3 regions of the Peribacillus sp. NPDC096447 genome follow, and region 1 is predicted to be linked to each of the others. Evidence: a T-box and tRNA genes for the amino acid it is inferred to sense, from the RefSeq annotation. Region 1 holds a T-box; the other regions hold tRNA genes.

Region 1 (4,507 bases):
GCTTATGTGCCTTACTCCAAATTTAAGGTGGGGGCGGCCCTTTTAACCGCTGATGGAAAGGTCTATCATGGTTGTAATATAGAAAATGCAGCATACAGCATGTGTAATTGCGCCGAAAGGACAGCTTTATTCAGCGCTTATGCCCATGACGATAAAAAATTCACTAAACTTGCAGTCGTGGCAGATACCGATGGTCCCGTTGCTCCATGCGGGGCATGCAGGCAGGTTATTTCAGAGCTGTGCGAAAAGGATATGCCGGTTGTTTTGACCAACTTAAATGGGGATATAAAAGAACTAACAGTACAGGAATTGCTTCCAGGAGCTTTTTCACCGGAGGATTTGAATGGATAAATTATTTAATGATACACAAGTAAAAGATTACAAATCAGGCTTCATTTCGATTATTGGACGACCTAATGTTGGAAAGAGTACATTTCTGAATCGGGTCATCGGTCAAAAGATCGCCATTATGAGCGATAAACCGCAAACTACAAGAAATAAGGTCCAAGGTGTACTTACGCAAAACGATTCACAAATGATTTTCATCGATACACCCGGCATTCATAAACCAAAGCATAAGCTTGGTGATTTCATGATGAAAGTGGCCACGAATACATTGAAGGAAGTCGATTTGATTCTCTTCATGATCAATGCGACTGAAGGATACGGACGCGGTGACGAGTTTATCATTGAAAAACTTCAATCCGTAAAAACGCCTGTTTTCCTGGTTGTAAACAAAATCGATGCGATGCATCCAGATGATTTACTTCCGATCATTGAAAAATACCAACAGCTTTACCCTTTTGCGGCAGTCGTTCCGATTTCTGCGCTTGAAGGAAATAACGTCGAGACATTGCTTGAACAAATCAAGGAACACTTGCCTGAAGGTCCCCAGTTTTACCCTGCTGACCAAGTGACCGACCACCCGGAACGTTTTATCATTTCCGAATTGGTCCGCGAGAAGGTGCTGCACCTGACACGGGAAGAAATTCCGCATTCAGTGGCTGTTGTCATCGATTCAATTAAAAAAATGGACAACAGCGACACCATTAATGTCATGGCGACGATCGTTGTCGAACGTGATTCACAAAAAGGCATTGTCATCGGAAAGCAAGGGAAAATGCTTAAAGAAGTCGGTAGTCGTGCCAGAGTGGATATCGAAAACTTATTGGGCTCGAAAGTTTTCCTGGAACTGTGGGTAAAGGTGCAGAAGGATTGGCGTAACAAAGCAAGCCAGCTTCGCGATTATGGCTTCAATGAGAGCGAGTATTAATTAACAAAATTTACGCATCATGAAAGTTTGGAAAACGGTCAAGCTAATCATATGGTCGGATATTCATATTGCTAGTTAAAAATGAAAGGTGGGCTTTATATGTTGGATTTTACCTGGGAATTATTCACTGAAACAGGTAATGTGGACACCTATTTGCTGTTTAAGGAGATAGAAGTCGAAAGACAGGAAAGACACTTGGGATTAAATGATGAGCTAGCAGAAATTGATTTTCCTGTTTCATAGGTTAGCCTTGGCGAGCATGGGTGGTGTCTTGGTATGCTCCAAAAATGTGAGGGCATTGTCATAAGGCGAACTGCATATGGGGAAAATAACAAAATCATTACTATATATACCCGTGAGCTAGGAAAAATTGGCGTTATGGCTAGAGGAGCCAGTAAACCTAACAGCAGGCTTTCTGCCGTCACACAGCTTTTTTGCTCCGGGTATTTTCTTGTAACCACATCAACCGGACTCGGAAGTCTTCAGCAAGGCGAAATGGTCGATTCACTCCGTTTCATAAGGGAGGATCTTTTTGCCACTGCTTATGCTTCTTATATTGTTGAATTGCTTGATAAAAGCGTCGAGGATAAGAAACCGAATCCATATTTGTATGAGTTGCTTTCGCAAACCTTGCATTACATAAACGAAGAATATGACGCAGAGGTATTGAAATTCATTTTTGAAATGAAGATGCTGCCCGTCAATGGGATTAACCCAGTGCTGAATCAATGTTCTGTATGTGGTGAAACGGAAGGGGAATTCTCCTTCTCGCTTCGGGAAGCGGGCTTTATCTGTCACCGCTGCCTGGGGAAGGACCCATATCATTTTAAAATTTCACCTGCAGCCGTCAAATTGCTGCGGATCTTTTATTATTTCGATTTATCAAGGCTAGGAAACATTTCCGTCAAGCCTGAAACGAAAAAAGAACTGCGGAAGATCATCGATGCTTATTATGAGGAATATTCTGGTCTGAACTTGAAATCAAAAAAGTTCCTGAAACAGATTGATACGATGAAAGATATGTTTTAAGATCTGACCTATTGACATTCCATGTTAGTTTGTATAAAATTCTAATCATCAAAATAAGAAGATTGCGTTGATGGAAAAGAGTATCTGTCATTCTCCATAAAAAGCGAACCCGGGACGGTGAAAGCCGGGATATGGATTTACAGGGAAGGGCGTTTCCGGAGCATGTTGCTTTGAAAAGAGGCCGTTTTATAAACGGCAATTAGGGTGGAACCGCGGGTATACTCTCGTCCCTATGCATTTCGCATAGGGACGGGAGTTTTTTGTTTGCCTAAATGTGATGGGTTCCGACCTATTTTTAAAAAGAGCCGTTTTAAATAACCTGGAGGTGTACGATGAATATTCAAAATATGATTTTAACGTTACAAAAGCATTGGTCTGAACAAGGCTGCATATTGATGAATGCTTATGATGTCGAGAAAGGGGCAGGAACGATGAGCCCATACACGTTCCTGAGAGCCATTGGACCGGAGCCTTGGAGCGTTGCTTACGTGGAGCCTTCACGCCGTCCTGCTGACGGTCGTTATGGTGAGAACCCTAACCGACTGTATCAGCACCATCAGTTCCAAGTGATCATGAAGCCGTCGCCTGACAATATCCAAGAGTTATATTTGGATTCTTTACGCGCTTTAGGGATAAATCCGCTTGAGCATGATATTCGCTTTGTGGAGGACAACTGGGAAAATCCATCACTAGGGTGTGCCGGTCTCGGTTGGGAAGTGTGGCTTGATGGAATGGAAATCACGCAATTTACATATTTCCAACAAGTGGGCGGCCTTGAGTGTAAGCCGGTTTCCGTGGAAATAACATACGGGATCGAACGTCTCGCCTCATACATTCAAGATAAGGAAAACGTATTTGACCTGGAATGGACAGATGGATTCACAGTTCGGGATATATTTGGACAGCCGGAATACGAACATTCGAAATATACGTTCGAAACCTCCGACCTTGATATGCTGTTTCAGCTTTTCACGATGTATGAAAAAGAAGCGCATCGCCAAATGGAAGAAGGACTTGTACATCCCGCATATGATTATGTTTTGAAATGTTCACATACATTTAACCTTTTGGATGCCAAAGGTGCCATCTCGGTGACGGAAAGAACGGGTTATATTGCCCGGTGCCGTAACCTTGCGCGCAAGGTTGCCAAAACCTTCTATGAAGAGCGGGAAAAATTAGGCTTCCCGATTCTGAAAGTGAAAGGGGAGAATACAAATGAGCAAGCGTGATTTGTTATTGGAAATTGGATTGGAAGAGCTGCCTGCCCGTTTTGTGACAGCATCAATGAAACAGTTGTCAGATAAGGTGCAGCAATGGCTAACGGAAAAAGCGATAGAATTCGGAACGGTTGAAGCTTTTTCCACACCAAGACGTTTGGCCGTACTGGTGAAAGACGTGGAAGAATCCCAAAAGGATATCGAAGAAGAAGCAAAAGGCCCGGCTAAGAAAATCGCTCTGGACAGCGAAGGCAACTGGTCTAAAGCCGCATTGGGATTCGTCAGGGGTCAAGGGATGACTTCAGAGGACATTTATTTTAAAGAACTCAAGGGTGTGGAATATGTCCATGTGAATAAATTCATAAAAGGACAGCAGACCGTTCAGCTTTTATCTGAGCTTGCTGAAATCATCAGCGGCATGACGTTCCCGAAAAATATGCGTTGGGCCAATCAGGAGCTCCGCTTCGTCCGTCCGATTAAATGGCTGATTGCCTTATTCGGCAATGACATTGTGCCATTCAGCATTGCTGATGTGGAAACGGGCCGTGAAACAAAAGGACACCGTTTCTTGGGCGATAGCGCTAGCATCGAACTGCCGGAACTGTACGAAGATACGCTAAAAGAACAATTTGTTATGGCGAATCCAGATAAACGCCGGCAAGTTATATTGGATCAGATTAAAGAGCTTGAGCAGGAGAAAGGCTGGATCATCCCAGTCGATGAAGATCTGCTTGAAGAAGTCAATAATTTGGTAGAGTATCCAACGGTGTTATTTGGAAATTTTGAAGAAGAATTCCTTGAGCTTCCAGCTGAGGTGCTTATTACATCGATGAAGGAACATCAACGTTATTTCCCTGTTAAAGATCAGGACGGGAAACTGCTTGCTCACTTTGTAACCGTACGTAACGGCGATGACCGCCATTTGGATAAGGTTTCTAAAGGTAATGAAAAAGTATTGCGTGCCCGCCTATCTGATGCAGCATTCTTC
Region 2 (4,507 bases), 910 kb from region 1:
TGACAGCTACGAGAACATTGCAAATAATTGTGGCTGATAGTGTTTCATCTGGAGAGCTGCGTAACGTGGAAGCCCGCCTTCTTCACAGTTTATAACGATCTGTTGTTTCATAAGCCCTTTGAAATGTTAGAACACAGAAAGGATCTTCGTTTCGTAACTCAGCAACATTCATTCTTTTGCTTACTTAGTGCGCTTTGGTGCATCACTTTGCCTCTGGAAAAGTGTCTGTTTTCTATTTACTTAATTTGAGTACAGATTTACTTTAAACAAATGGTGAGTAAAAATGCTCAAAAGATAAAGATTGACAACATTTTTAGTGTGACTCATACTAATGGTGAATCAAATGACAGAATATTACGAATAGTGGAGGGGTAATTATGAATAAGATTTTCGTTCCTAACGCAATCGCCACTTTAACAAGACTTTTCTACAGTTCGACTACAATGAATGAGTATTTAGCGATGAGAACCGCCCAATTCTACATTGAAGACCTGAAATTACTGCAAGACGTGGAAGCTGTTGCCTTGGCAATTGAAAATCAAAATGCTTTTGCTTTAATGTCTAAATTTAAATTATTTGATTATAAGGCTGCTGAAAAAATTGAAATCGCACTATCCTCTTCTGGCTATACGGAAGCAGACCTAAATGCTATGAATATTGAAATCTAAATTATTTTTAAAAAAAACGAATGGTAGAGTTAGTGCTCTTTGACCCATTCGTTTTTATTTTTAATCGTTAGAACAAACGTGCACTTTGATAAAATAAACGATTTCAGTGCATAAGATTCTATCACCTTTTGATCTCCGATAAGCTGCCAACTGTTTGATTCGATTTTGTATGCTCCTTGGTTTCAATTCCCTTCATTCTTGAGTGATTAAAAACCATTGCATACTACCCCCGCACATTATTTGTACATATTCTGTAATGCGACATGAACACAAAAAAGCTTCACACAATTAAGTGTGAAGCTTGATGTAATAGCGATTCTTCGCTATTGGTGATACCGGTGGCCGGGGTCGAACCGGCACTCCAGAGGAACACGTTTTTGAGTCCTATTATATTCCATAAACGCTATATAATCAGTAATATCAACGGTTGTTGAAAAAATCATTTTTTTATCAGTTAAACAGCCATTACTCATGACCTCAAAGACGTGTCGATTGTTATCGATTATTACAATAACTATCGACTACACCTGTAAATCTTTGTCTTAGTATTAACCTCCTCCCAAATAGCACTGAAAAAATAAAACGGATATTTTTTATTAGGGATGCACTTTCTTTGTATGATAATCAAAAAAGAAAGAGCCCACTAATTAGACTCCCTATCTCTTCATTTAAAATTTTTACATACATCAGCCTAGTTTGTTGAAGAATATCAGCTCTTCTAACTAGATATATCGGGTAGTACAACTAAATCATCCAACCAAATCTTTATTTCCTCAAGAAGCTCTTTGAGCCCGGTTGATTACCGGGTTCATGCCCTCAAGGTAGCCTAACTAAATATAGTGTCTAACTTTTTGGGTTCACTTCACGATAGGCCGTTTTTTTTCTGCTTATTAAAAGTTCTCCTCGATAAATTCAGCTTCTTGTTCAGGAGTAAGAACTCCGGTAGCTTTACCAACATTTCCATTTTGTTCTCCCCAAAGGTAATTGTGGTCTTCCACTATATTGTCGAAGTTTCCTTCTTTCCAGTTTCCTACGATTCTTAGCAATTCACTTTTATAGTCGATAACTTCGCTATCATTAATGAATTCATAGACTGCATTGATGTTTTCAGAATTCATTTCAAGGTTGTACCATTTTTCTTCAGAAACTACTTTTTGATGAGTCATACTATGCATTGTTTTCATAACGTCTTCTCTTTTTGAAGATGGGCCAAGACCTAGTTCATATAGAATTTGTTCATTTTTTATAGTTTCTACTTCCGTATCTTCTTCTTCAGTTGTCTCGTATTCCACTTCCGTTGTCTCCAAAACAGGAGCCGTATCTTCTTGCTTTGCTTCATAATTTTTAGCGTTCTGATTGATTTTTATTATTACTGAAATAGCTGCTGCAGCTACTATAAGTCCAACCATTGACCATCTAAATTTATTCATTATAAGTTCCTCCGAGTCATAGTTAGATTATCACTCATTTCAGTTACATCCTTTTATGGATAAGCTAACCATTATTATATTAACATAAACTATTAACAAATAATCTTAAACTATTAAGTAACCATATAGATAGATATAAAATTTTATATTTTATAATAAAAAAATTGAGCATAAGTTATAAATCATAAAAATCATCTAAATCTAAATTGATTAGATGGGATTAATAATCACTCTGTATTGGCCATTAAACTATTCCCTATATAATTTATATAAAATTTATTGGAAACCAATACAGAGCATCCTGAGACTTCTAGGGATTATATAAATCTTACCAGTTAACTAATTGAACATTGGAATCATTTAATCTTCCTTCAAATATCTCATAAGGATCAATTTGTCCATGCTTCAATTGTCTTTGTCAATCCTTAATAATTTGATGTTCTTCATTGGGTTCTTATCGATAAGTTTGCTCTTACATAAAAAGTTATAGAATGCTCTTAGAGCTCTTAATCGGGTGTTAATAGTAGTAACTTTCATTAAGTTCCTTACTCTGGAGAATTAAGCTTTCTACGTCCTTTTGTACGATTCAACGAGCTGCTTATTAATAATCTTCTTTGCTCCATGAAATTCATTTTTGTAGTATTCAATCGTCGCTCGTCTTAAGTTTCTTAAATAGCAATCCTTAAAAAAGGCTTCTTATGCTTCTTCATCTGAAATCTTCTTCTTAATAATTCTTAGTTCATCTTCTGTTAATTCTTTACGTCTTCTCATTACGACCTCCTAAGCACACGATTCGCCGCACACGATTCTGGATTAGTTTTGTCGTATTAAAGACAAAGAAAAAAGGCCTCAACATTTAAGTTGAGACCTTGATTCTATAAGCTTTCATGATACCGGTGGCCGGGGTCGAACCGGCACTCCAGAGGAACACGATTTTGAGTCGTGCGCGTCTGCCAATTCCGCCACACCGGCATGTTTGTTGGAGGCGGCAACCGGAATCGAACCGGTGGTAAAGGTTTTGCAGACCTCTGCCTTACCGCTTGGCTATGCCGCCAACGTTTTTGGAGCGAAAGACGGGATTCGAACCCGCGACCCCAACCTTGGCAAGGTTGTATTCTACCACTGAACTACTTTCGCATATGGCTGGGCTAGAAGGGATCGAACCTTCGCATGACGGAATCAAAATCCGTTGCCTTACCGCTTGGCTATAGCCCAATAACGTTGTAATCATTATACCATGTTTTTAAAAATGGGGCGACTGATGGGAATCGAACCCACGAATGCCTGAACCACAATCAGGTGCGTTAACCACTTCGCCACAATCGCCATTATAGGATTGAAATTGGCAGGGGTAGTAGGACTCGAACCCACACTGGAGGTTTTGGAGACCTCTGTTCTACCTTTAAACTATACCCCTGTAATAAAGATGGTGGAGGGGGGCAGATTCGAACTGCCGAACCCGAAGGAGCGGATTTACAGTCCGCCGCGTTTAGCCACTTCGCTACCCCTCCGCATATGGATGAAACATGGTGCCGGCAAGAGGACTTGAACCCCCAACCTACTGATTACAAGTCAGTTGCTCTACCAGTTGAGCTACACCGGCACTACTATGGTGGCTCAGGACGGAATCGAACCGCCGACACAAGGATTTTCAGTCCTTTGCTCTACCGACTGAGCTACTGAGCCAAACAATAAAAATGGCGGTCCCGACGGGAATCGAACCCGCGATCTCCTGCGTGACAGGCAGGCATGTTAACCGCTACACCACGGGACCATAGATTGCGGGGACAGGATTTGAACCTGCGACCTTCGGGTTATGAGCCCGACGAGCTACCGGACTGCTCCACCCCGCGACGGTAATAATGTTTCTTTTTATGCATCAAGTTTTCGTGTTGAGCGTTTCAATGGGTTGAAATAATCAATCCTTTATGCAGAAACAACTTGATGTTATTGAAAAATGGTGGAGGATGACGGGATCGAACCGCCGACCCTCTGCTTGTAAGGCAGATGCTCTCCCAGCTGAGCTAATCCTCCAATATGTTGTCTAAATGGTGACCCGTACGGGATTCGAACCCGTGTTACCGCCGTGAAAGGGCGGTGTCTTAACCGCTTGACCAACGGGCCAGGTATAAATGGCGGAGAGCAAGGGATTTGAACCCTTGAGACAGGGTTACCCGTCTACACGATTTCCAATCGTGCTCCTTCGGCCACTCGGACAGCTCTCCAATAATGGCTCCGCAGGTAGGACTCGAACCTACGACCGTTCGGTTAACAGCCGAATGCTCTACCACTGAGCTACTGCGGAACAATATAAGCTTGGCGACGTCCTACTCTCACAGGGGGAAACCCCCAACTACCATCGGCGCTGAAGAGCTTAACTGCCGTGTTCGGAATGGGAACGGGTGTGAC
Region 3 (4,507 bases), on a different contig from region 1:
GTCAGCGGTTCGATCCCGCTAGGCTCCACCATTTTTCAATCAGATACTTATATTATATTGGCGGTGTAGCTCAGCTGGCTAGAGCGTACGGTTCATACCCGTGAGGTCGGGGGTTCGATCCCCTCCGCCGCTACCAATAAATATAAGGACCTTTAGCTCAGCTGGTTAGAGCAGACGGCTCATAACCGTCCGGTCGTAGGTTCGAGTCCTACAAGGTCCACCATATTCATTTTTTAAAGCCGTGGAGGTATACCCAAGTTCGGCTGAAGGGATCGGTCTTGAAAACCGACAGGGGAGTCAAATCCCGCGGGGGTTCGAATCCCTCTACCTCCTCCATTTTTTCAAAAAGCAGCAAGTTGTTTTGAAACAGCCTTACATAAAGGATGCGGATGGAACAATATACACGAAAACTTGATGCAAATCGTTTCATTATTACCGTCGCGGGGTGGAGCAGTCCGGTAGCTCGTCGGGCTCATAACCCGAAGGTCGCAGGTTCAAATCCTGTCCCCGCAATTATTAGGTCCCGTGGTGTAGCGGTTAACATGCCTGCCTGTCACGCAGGAGATCGCGGGTTCGATTCCCGTCGGGACCGCCATTTTTTAAATTTAATACAAATGTGGCTCAGTAGCTCAGTCGGTAGAGCAAAGGACTGAAAATCCTTGTGTCGGCGGTTCGATTCCGTCCTGAGCCACCATATCTTTCATATTACGGCGGTTGTGGCGAAGTGGTTAACGCACCTGATTGTGGTTCAGGCATTCGTGGGTTCGATTCCCATCAGTCGCCCCATTTCGCGGGTGTAGTTTAGTGGTAAAACCTCAGCCTTCCAAGCTGATGATGAGGGTTCGATTCCCTTCACCCGCTCCAAATATGGGCCTATAGCTCAGCTGGTTAGAGCGCACGCCTGATAAGCGTGAGGTCGATGGTTCGAGTCCATTTAGGCCCACCATATTCATATTGTTCCGCAGTAGCTCAGTGGTAGAGCATTCGGCTGTTAACCGAACGGTCGTAGGTTCGAGTCCTACCTGCGGAGCCATGGGGAAGTACTCAAGAGGCTGAAGAGGCGCCCCTGCTAAGGGTGTAGGTCGCGCGAGCGGCGCGAGGGTTCAAATCCCTCCTTCTCCGCCAGTTGGCCCGTTGGTCAAGCGGTTAAGACACCGCCCTTTCACGGCGGTAACACGGGTTCGAATCCCGTACGGGTCATAACAAAAAAGGAAGCATACATTCATGTATGCTTCTTTTTTTCATTTCTTTTCATTTATATAACTATCTTTTTGTTTAAAGGGAATGTCTCCTAGATTGGATTCGATATTTGCTTCTTCCAGTGTATCTTCATATTCCTTTTGCTTTTTGTTTGGTATATCCACTCTATTTTTCCCTTCTATATCATTTGCGGCAAATCCTTCATAGTCTTCAGGAAATCCATTCGTTTCATCCTCAGTTTTATATAGATCATTATAATTGTCATGATCGCCGGTGTAATCAGATGGCGTTTCGGATGTACCGAATTTCGCAACTTCCCCAAAGCTATCTTCTTTATCCACCATTTCGATTCCATGACGATTTTCAAAATGATCACCCTTGGATGGAATCAGTATTTCCTCCTCCACTGGCCGGTCTTGTGAAAGTGACCGTTCCGGGGCATGTTCGACACAGTAGAGGGTGCTTGGGATCGCTTCAAGCCTCTCGATGGGGATTTCCCCATTGCAGGTTTTACAATGGCCATACGAACCTTCTTCCATTGCTTTCAATGCTTCGTCGATTTTCTCCATTTCTGATTGTGCATGCTCATCGAGTGCTTGATTCCGTTCCATCTCGAATAATTCGGTTCCTAGGTCAGCAGGATGATTATCATAGGATGATAATTCCCCTACGGATTCCGTCTGGCTTTTATCCAGAACGGATTGTTCGTCATTTTGAATTCTACTACTTAACTCATTTTTTTCTTGAAGCAGTTCCTTTTTTAATTTTTGCGTTTGTTGTTTCGTTGCCATCTCCTATTCACTCCTTCTAAAGTCCAAATATCATTTTATATTGGTAAGATGATTGTATTATCTATTACCCGAATCGGAGTATAGGAAAACAATATGGAACGGAAGATAGAAAAAAGGACTGAGTGGATGAGCTCAGTCCTCGGAGATTAGATAAGATAGCTGATGAATAATCCAATGGCCATGAGTAAGCCAAAGAAGGTGTTCGTTTGGGCCGTGGCTTTCATTGCCGGGACCATCGTGATCGGCTGCGTTTTGCCTACGAAGCCTTTGATTGCGGCCATGGCCTTCGGTATGCTAAGGAAGGCAAGGAGAATCCACGCCGTTACGCTTCCGGTAAGGACTAGCCCAACAAGCCATAGATAAGAGAAGGCGAACATGATTGCCATGAATGTCAGGGCGTTTTTCCTGCCCATCACTACAGGCATCGTTTTGCGCCCGTGAGCCTTATCTCCATCATGGTCACGCAGGTTATTGGATAAGTTGATCAGCCCGACCAAAATCCCACTTGGAATGGCTATTAAGATGGCTGTTGAAGAAACATCACCGGTTTGAATGAAAAAGGCGATCAGGATTATCAAAAAGCCCATGAACAATCCAGAAAAAAGTTCCCCGAATGGTGTATATGAAATGGGAAGGGGACCGCCTGTATAAAGATAGCCGACAAGCATGCAAACCAGTCCTACTGCAGCAAGCCACCAAGATGATGCGGCACAGATATAGATCCCAATTATCAAGGCGATGGCATACATGCCAAGGGCCAAGCTCATGATTAGTTTGGGGGTCATCCCATGACGGACGATCCCGCCGCCGATGCCTACGGATTCCTCCGTATCCAAGCCTCTCTTGAAATCATAGTATTCATTGAATAAATTGGTAGCAGCTTGAATCAGGATACTGGCAATCATCATGGCAGCGAATAGTAACCAATTCACTCCATCTTCCAAAAGTGCAATCACAGTTCCAAGTAAGACTGGGACAAAAGCTGCGGTTAGTGTATGTGGACGAATTAACTCCCACCAAATCTTCCAGGTCCGTTTAAGGGGAAGTCCGTCGTATTCTGTTTGCATTATTTCTCTCCTCAAAATCATTATTGGTTCTCTCGAAATTATAACAAATATTGAAATGTTGCACAAAAGGTTATCCTAATAAATGCAGGAAAAGTGGGTAAGGGTGATAATTGGAATTCCTGGATGATCCATTTCCAAAATCCAGGGTATTTCTCTACATTCGCTAAGATTCATATAATAAGGAAAAGAACAGGAAAGAATCGTTCGGTAAAGGGGCGTTTTATTGACATGAGGTTCAAGGGAGGTGTATCTTTAAATAGGTTAAAAAGCTTTTAAAATGTACATTTGGGGGGATTTTTTTGGCTATCTCAGAGGAAACTGAACAGTTTCAGGGACTGGCTTCAGCTATACAAAAGGCGAAGGACTTGAATGATCAAGTTCTATTCAGTCATATTAAGAAGATTAAATGCAACAACCCCCTTTCATTTTATCAAGCTGGAAGAGAACGGTACGCGGGTGAACGCTTTTTCTGGGAGGACCCTGCAAAGGAAATAACCATCACCGGTTTAGGCAATGTTAAGAAACTCAAAGCGGCATCGAATGCCGAACGTTATAGAGAAGTCGAAAAGAGCTGGATCAAACTGCAGAATAATGCTGTCAAAACAGGAGTGACCGATATAGAAGCGACAGGTCCTTTACTGTTTGGGGGCTTTTCTTTTGATTATGAAACTGACAGTACGCTCCTTTGGAATCAGTTCGGGGACAACCTTTTTTATATACCTGCCTTCATGCTGTCAATAGTGGGGAAACAAGCTTACTTAACGACAAACTTACTTTGTTCGCCTGATGATTCAGAAAAACTCTTCATAGATATGATAAATGAACGGGAAGCTTTCCTTTTCAAAAGCTTGGATGGCAATGGATTGGGTGCAAATTCCCTGGTTATGCAGAGGGAAGTCGAACCTGAGGAATGGAAGCGGACGGTCGCAGAGGCTGTTCAGGAAATCAAGACGACAGATCTCGACAAAATCGTTTTGGCAAGGGAGCTTCGACTTGGTTTTGAACGTTCCATCGATTCAGGGAAAGTACTTGAACAATTGATTGCTGAGCAGCCATTGAGTTATATTTTCAGTTTGGAAGCTGGAGGTGACTGTTTTGTTGGTGCCACCCCTGAACGTTTGATTAAGAAACAGGGAAATGAAGTTTTTTCTACCTGTCTTGCTGGATCGATGGGACGAGGGAAAGATGAGCAGGAAGATGTTTGTCTTGGTGAAGAATTGCTTCATGACCAAAAGAATTTACAAGAGCATCAATATGTCGTGTCGATGATATCCAATGCCTTTGATTCAGTATGCGAAAAGGTGATGGTCCCGGCCGGACCGACACTTATGAAAAACCGTCATATCCAGCATTTGTACACACCGGTCCGCGGTATATCAAAGGAAGGTGTCACGATTTTTGAATTTGTCGAGAATCTCCACCCAACCCCTGCTATGGGCGGACTTCCCA

Evidence for each region. A T-box is a leader RNA that pairs with one kind of tRNA and senses whether it is charged. The one in region 1 lies ahead of glyQ (glycine--tRNA ligase subunit alpha), so its partner is inferred to be a tRNA-Gly.
Region 2: it has a tRNA-Gly gene. The T-box ahead of glyQ (glycine--tRNA ligase subunit alpha) is inferred to sense a tRNA for this amino acid. The anticodon was not compared.
Region 3: it has a tRNA-Gly gene. The T-box ahead of glyQ (glycine--tRNA ligase subunit alpha) is inferred to sense a tRNA for this amino acid. The anticodon was not compared.

What each region holds. Positions count from the first base shown of each region.
Region 1 covers NZ_JBIWEV010000001.1:452,007-456,513, reverse strand. The annotation lists gene ACIQZD_RS02300 (cytidine deaminase) at 1-351, shown strand, start outside; gene era (GTPase Era) at 344-1,273, shown strand; gene ACIQZD_RS02290 (YqzL family protein) at 1,373-1,516, shown strand; gene recO (DNA repair protein RecO) at 1,550-2,302, shown strand; T-box leader at 2,361-2,537, shown strand; gene glyQ (glycine--tRNA ligase subunit alpha) at 2,635-3,531, shown strand; gene glyS (glycine--tRNA ligase subunit beta) at 3,518-4,507, shown strand, end outside.
Region 2 covers NZ_JBIWEV010000001.1:1,362,109-1,366,615, forward strand. The annotation lists gene ACIQZD_RS06745 (hypothetical protein) at 1-95, shown strand, start outside; gene ACIQZD_RS06750 (hypothetical protein) at 378-668, shown strand; gene ACIQZD_RS06755 (DUF6241 domain-containing protein) at 1,559-2,098, opposite strand; tRNA gene ACIQZD_RS06760 (tRNA-Leu) at 2,990-3,070, opposite strand; tRNA gene ACIQZD_RS06765 (tRNA-Cys) at 3,079-3,152, opposite strand; tRNA gene ACIQZD_RS06770 (tRNA-Gly) at 3,161-3,235, opposite strand; tRNA gene ACIQZD_RS06775 (tRNA-Gln) at 3,239-3,313, opposite strand; tRNA gene ACIQZD_RS06780 (tRNA-His) at 3,349-3,424, opposite strand; tRNA gene ACIQZD_RS06785 (tRNA-Trp) at 3,442-3,515, opposite strand; tRNA gene ACIQZD_RS06790 (tRNA-Tyr) at 3,526-3,609, opposite strand; tRNA gene ACIQZD_RS06795 (tRNA-Thr) at 3,626-3,701, opposite strand; tRNA gene ACIQZD_RS06800 (tRNA-Phe) at 3,709-3,784, opposite strand; tRNA gene ACIQZD_RS06805 (tRNA-Asp) at 3,797-3,872, opposite strand; tRNA gene ACIQZD_RS06810 (tRNA-Met) at 3,878-3,951, opposite strand; tRNA gene ACIQZD_RS06815 (tRNA-Val) at 4,057-4,132, opposite strand; tRNA gene ACIQZD_RS06820 (tRNA-Glu) at 4,148-4,222, opposite strand; tRNA gene ACIQZD_RS06825 (tRNA-Ser) at 4,232-4,323, opposite strand; tRNA gene ACIQZD_RS06830 (tRNA-Asn) at 4,329-4,403, opposite strand; rRNA gene rrf (5S ribosomal RNA) at 4,413-4,507, opposite strand, start outside.
Region 3 covers NZ_JBIWEV010000007.1:203,121-207,627, reverse strand. The annotation lists tRNA gene ACIQZD_RS22705 (tRNA-Ala) at 1-31, shown strand, start outside; tRNA gene ACIQZD_RS22700 (tRNA-Met) at 60-136, shown strand; tRNA gene ACIQZD_RS22695 (tRNA-Ile) at 147-223, shown strand; tRNA gene ACIQZD_RS22690 (tRNA-Ser) at 244-336, shown strand; tRNA gene ACIQZD_RS22685 (tRNA-Met) at 440-513, shown strand; tRNA gene ACIQZD_RS22680 (tRNA-Asp) at 520-595, shown strand; tRNA gene ACIQZD_RS22675 (tRNA-Phe) at 619-694, shown strand; tRNA gene ACIQZD_RS22670 (tRNA-His) at 711-786, shown strand; tRNA gene ACIQZD_RS22665 (tRNA-Gly) at 791-864, shown strand; tRNA gene ACIQZD_RS22660 (tRNA-Ile) at 870-946, shown strand; tRNA gene ACIQZD_RS22655 (tRNA-Asn) at 959-1,033, shown strand; tRNA gene ACIQZD_RS22650 (tRNA-Ser) at 1,035-1,125, shown strand; tRNA gene ACIQZD_RS22645 (tRNA-Glu) at 1,129-1,200, shown strand; gene ACIQZD_RS22640 (TraR/DksA C4-type zinc finger protein) at 1,242-1,991, opposite strand; gene ACIQZD_RS22635 (1,4-dihydroxy-2-naphthoate polyprenyltransferase) at 2,138-3,058, opposite strand; gene ACIQZD_RS22630 (isochorismate synthase) at 3,358-4,507, shown strand, end outside.